One region of the Arthrobacter sp. zg-Y895 genome, then DNA from elsewhere that is predicted to be linked to it. Evidence: predicted binding sites of a transcription regulator. Region 1 holds the regulator's gene; the other holds the start of a gene.
The links. The regulator HrcA, encoded in region 1, represses chaperone genes, less so after heat shock. The targets are predictions, from matches to a motif close to TTNGCACTCGNNNNNNNCGAGTGCNAA.

Region 1 (2,200 bases):
GAAACCGAACCCCTGGGCGCCGAAGCCGCCGCCGCCGCCGAAGCCGTTGTCGGTTCCGTTCTCGTTGCCCGTGGTGTCGTAGATCCGCCGTTTTTCCGGATCGGAAAGAACCTCGTAGGCGTGCGATACGGCTTTGAATTCGTCCGAGGCACCCGGAGCATTGTTGACGTCCGGGTGCAGCTTGCGGGCTAGCTTCCGGTACGCCTTCTTGATTTCTTCACCGGTGGCGTCTCGTCCGACACCCAGAACCTGGTAGTGATCGCTCACTCGTGCACATCGCTTTCCTGTATTGCGTGCCTTCAAACTTTGAAGACGGAGGTTGGGTTCCCGCCGGTTCCCCGGCGGGCGGGTCCGTAAGTGCTGGGGACCGCGTTAGTTGTTCAGTATTCGGGACAGGTACCTGGCCACGGCTCGCACCGCTGCCATGGTGGTGGGATAGTCCATCCGCGTGGGACCGAGAATGCCGACCTTAGCGGTGGCGTCGGGACCGTATCCCGTAGCCACCACAGACGCTTCCGACAATCCGCCGTACGGATTCTCCCGCCCGATCCGGACGGCAACGCCGCGGGCATCCTGTTCCATCTCCGACAGCAGCCGCAGCATCACCACTTGTTCCTCGAGCGCTTCGAGCACGGGACCGATAGTCAGCGGGAAGTCTACAGTGGAGCGGGCCAGGTTGGCTGTCCCTGCCATCACCATGCGGTCCTCGCGGTTGATGCCCGCAAGCTGCTCCAGGCAGTGGCCCAGGGCGTTGCCCACGCGCCTGCGTTCGGCCGGCACAGTGGCAAGGGCATTGGCCAGCTGGCTGGTGATGCTGCTCAGCGGCGTGCCTGCCAACGCGGTCAGGAAGTGCTGGCGAAGGTCACTCAGGTCCGGTTCCGTCACCGGCTGCGGAACGGTAATGACCCGCTGCTCCACCCGCCCCGTGGTCGAGATGAGCACCACCAGCACCTGCGCCGGAGCCAGCAGGACAAATTCAATGTGCCGGACCTTGGCATTGCCCAGATGCGGGTACTGCACCACGGCCACCTGGTTGGTCAGCTGGGACAACAGCCTGACGGTACGATCCATCACATCGTCGAGGTCGTCGGCTTCCTCCAGCAGCGACTGGATGGCGCGGCGTTCGGGAGCGGAGAGCGGCTTGACGTCGGAAATCCGGTCGACGAACAGGCGGTAGCCCTTGTCGGTGGGGATGCGCCCGGCGGACGTGTGCGGGGCGGTGATCAGCCCCTCTTCCTCAAGTGCGGCCATGTCGTTGCGGATGGTCGCCGAGGAAACGCCCAGGTGATGGCGTTCCACAAGTGCCTTGGATCCCACGGGCTCGCGCGAATGGACGTAGTCCTCAACAATGGCGCGGAGGACCTCGAGTCGGCGTGGCTCACTCATGGTTTTCCCTCCCTGTTGATCGGCGGTTTGATCGGCATTTTGATCTGCGTGTTGGCCTGCGTGGTGACCTATGGGCAGAGCGCCGGACGTTTAGCACTCACAGTGTTCAAGTGCCAAGTCTAGTACGGATCGGCAGCGTTGCTAGCATTGAGGAACCCGTGGCCTGCTGCGGTTTCCGCCCGATCAGAACCGTAAGTGAGGCAACTTCCGTGTCCAGCTTTTCCTGGGGTCCGCAGGACATCACTGCGCCGGCCCGGACCGTCCTGCGCAAAGTCGGCGCCGAAACCGGCCTGGTCCTTGAGGACGTTGCCTCGGGCTGGGTTGGTGCGGTGGTACGCGTGGAGAAATCCGGCGGACTGCACCTGATGGTGCTGGAAGACCGGCGCGGGAAAAAGAAATCCTTCGAACTGGGCTTCGGCTTCCTGCTCGAGGGCGAGCCGGTGGAAGTTGTGCCCGCGGCCGCGGCGGCAGCCAAGGCAGGACCGGCCCGGACGGCGTCCGGCTCGGTGCGCGTCGCCAACCAGCGCGCCCGCACCGCCCGGGCCAGCCGTATCTGGGTGGAGGGCAAGCACGACGCCGAACTGGTGGAGAAGGTCTGGGGCGATGACCTGCGGGTGGAAGGGATCGTCGTCGAGCCCCTCCACGGCGTCGATGACCTGTACTCCGCGGTCCGGGAGTTCGCCCCGGGCCCGGGACGCAGGCTGGGCATCCTGGTGGATCATCTGGTTCCGGGTTCCAAGGAATCGCGCATCGCAGCCGAGGCGATGACCTCCCCCGGCGCGCCGGGCAACGTCTTGATTGTCGGGCATCCGTA
Region 2 (2,200 bases), on a different contig from region 1:
GTCGGGGCTGACCACCTGGGCGCCGGTGAGGGTCGCGATGTCCTGCATCATTGCCTTGCGGCGGTCACCGAAGCCCGGAGCCTTGACGGCGACGACGTTCAGGGTGCCGCGGATCTTGTTGACCACCAGGGTGGACAGGGCTTCCCCGTCTACGTCTTCGGCGATGATGAACAGCGGCTTGGAGGTCTGCAGAGCCTTTTCCAGCAGCGGCAGGAACTCGGCGACGGAGGAGATCTTGCCGGAGTTGATCAGGATCAGCGCGTCTTCGAGGACGGCTTCCTGGCGCTCCGGGTCGGTCACGAAGTACGGCGAGAGGTAGCCCTTGTCGAACTGCATGCCCTCGGTGATGGCCAGCTCGGTCTGCGTCGAGGAGGACTCCTCGATCGTGATGACGCCGTCCTTGCCGACGGTGTCGAAGGCCTGGGCCAGCAGCTCGCCGATCTCGGTGCTCTGCGCGGAGATTGCCGCAACGTGGGCAACCTGGTTGCCTTCAACTTCCTTGGCGTTCTCCAGCAGGCGCTTGGCTACCGCGTCAACGGAAACCTCGATGCCGCGCTTGAGCTGCCCGGGGGCAGCACCGGCGGCAACGTTGCGCAGGCCTTCCTTGACCAGGGCCTGTGCCAGCACGGTGGCCGTGGTGGTGCCGTCGCCGGCAACATCGTTGGTCTTGGTGGCTACTTCCTTGGCCAGCTGTGCACCGAGGTTCTCGTACGGGTCGTCCAGCTCAATTTCGCGGGCAATCGTGACGCCGTCGTTGGTGATGGTGGGAGCGCCCCAGGTCTTGGCCAGGACGACGTTGCGGCCGCGCGGGCCGAGGGTCACCTTGACCGTGTTGGCGAGCTTATCGACGCCTGCTTCGAGCGAGCGACGGGCGGAGTCATTGAACTCCAACTGCTTTGCCATGTGTGTGTCCTTTCCGACAACTACATCTGCACCTACATCAGAAAACCCCGGCCAGAATCGTGGCCGGGGTTTTCCAGGGGAACTACTTTACGACGACGGCCAGCACGTCGCGGGCGGACAGCACCAGGTATTCCTGGCCGCCGTGCTTGACTTCGGTTCCGCCGTACTTGGAGTAAATGACTACGTCGCCTTCGGCAACGTCAACCGGGATGCGGTTGCCGTTGTCATCAACGCGGCCGGGTCCAACTGCAACTACTTCACCCTCCTGGGGCTTTTCCTTTGCAGTGTCCGGGATTACCAGGCCGGAAGCAGTGGTCTGCTCGGCTTCGAGGGGGCGGACAACAATACGATCCTCAAGGGGCTTAATAGAGACCGACACTCGGGCTCTCCTTTGCGTAGTTTCTAACGGAATGGGGCCGTTGGTCTGGCGCTGGCCGTCGTCGCGGTGCCGGTTCGCGCTTTCCCTTCGGGAGTTAGCACCCTCACGTTCGGAGTGCTAACTCAGACTTTATGCAACGGTTAGCACTCGGTCAAGGTGAGTGCCAGCGTGCGCCGCCTGCCCGCCCCTCTCCCCCGTACTGGCGGGCAGGTAAATGAAGAACGGGATTTGCTTAGGTTCTCCTAACCGGGATAGTTTTCATCTGCGCACCATTAGAAAACATTTCTGTGACCTAATCCCCGGATTGGCACATCGACTCTCACCGGAGCCCCCATGATCACTAAGTCCCGCCTGCTGGCCGGAACCGCCCTTGTGTCCCTCCTCGCGCTCAGCGCCTGCTCCACTGAAGCAGCAGAGGCGGACGTCGAGTCCGCACAGGCCTCAACCGTGACGGTCGAGCACGCCCAGGGAAGCACCGAAGTTCCGGTGAACCCGGAGACCGTGTACACGTTCGACCTCGGCGCCCTCGACACCATGGATGCCCTCGACATTGACGTCGACGGCGTGCCTGCCGCCAACTTCCCTCAGAGCCTCTCCCAGTACGGCGCCGAAGAGATCACCAAGATCGGCAGCATGAAGGAGCCCGACTTCGAAGCGATCAACGCCGGCGCTCCGGACCTGATCATCATTTCCGGCCGGGTTGCCGATTCTTACGAAGAATTAAGCAAGATTGCCCCCACCATCGACCTCAGCGTCGATAACGCCGATTCCTGGAACTCCTTCAAGGAAAACACCCAGACCCTCGGCACGATCTTCGAAAAGGAAGACCTGGTTGAAGAGAAACTGGGCGCCCTTGAAGGCAAGGTCGAAGACACCAAGGAACTGGCCGCCGACGCCGGCAACGGCCTGATCGTTATG

Region 2: a site for HrcA is predicted at 1,423-1,449, ahead of groES (co-chaperone GroES). Genes of this name have one in related genera too.

What each region holds. Positions count from the first base shown of each region.
Region 1 is NZ_JAJFZY010000004.1:229,284-231,483, reverse strand. Features, by position in the region: gene dnaJ (molecular chaperone DnaJ) at 1-267, opposite strand, end outside; gene hrcA (heat-inducible transcriptional repressor HrcA) at 373-1,386, opposite strand; gene LJ760_RS07805 (DUF3097 family protein) at 1,596-2,200, shown strand, end outside.
Region 2 is NZ_JAJFZY010000002.1:26,426-28,625, forward strand. Features, by position in the region: gene groL (chaperonin GroEL) at 1-903, opposite strand, end outside; gene groES (co-chaperone GroES) at 986-1,282, opposite strand; gene LJ760_RS01660 (siderophore ABC transporter substrate-binding protein) at 1,616-2,200, shown strand, end outside.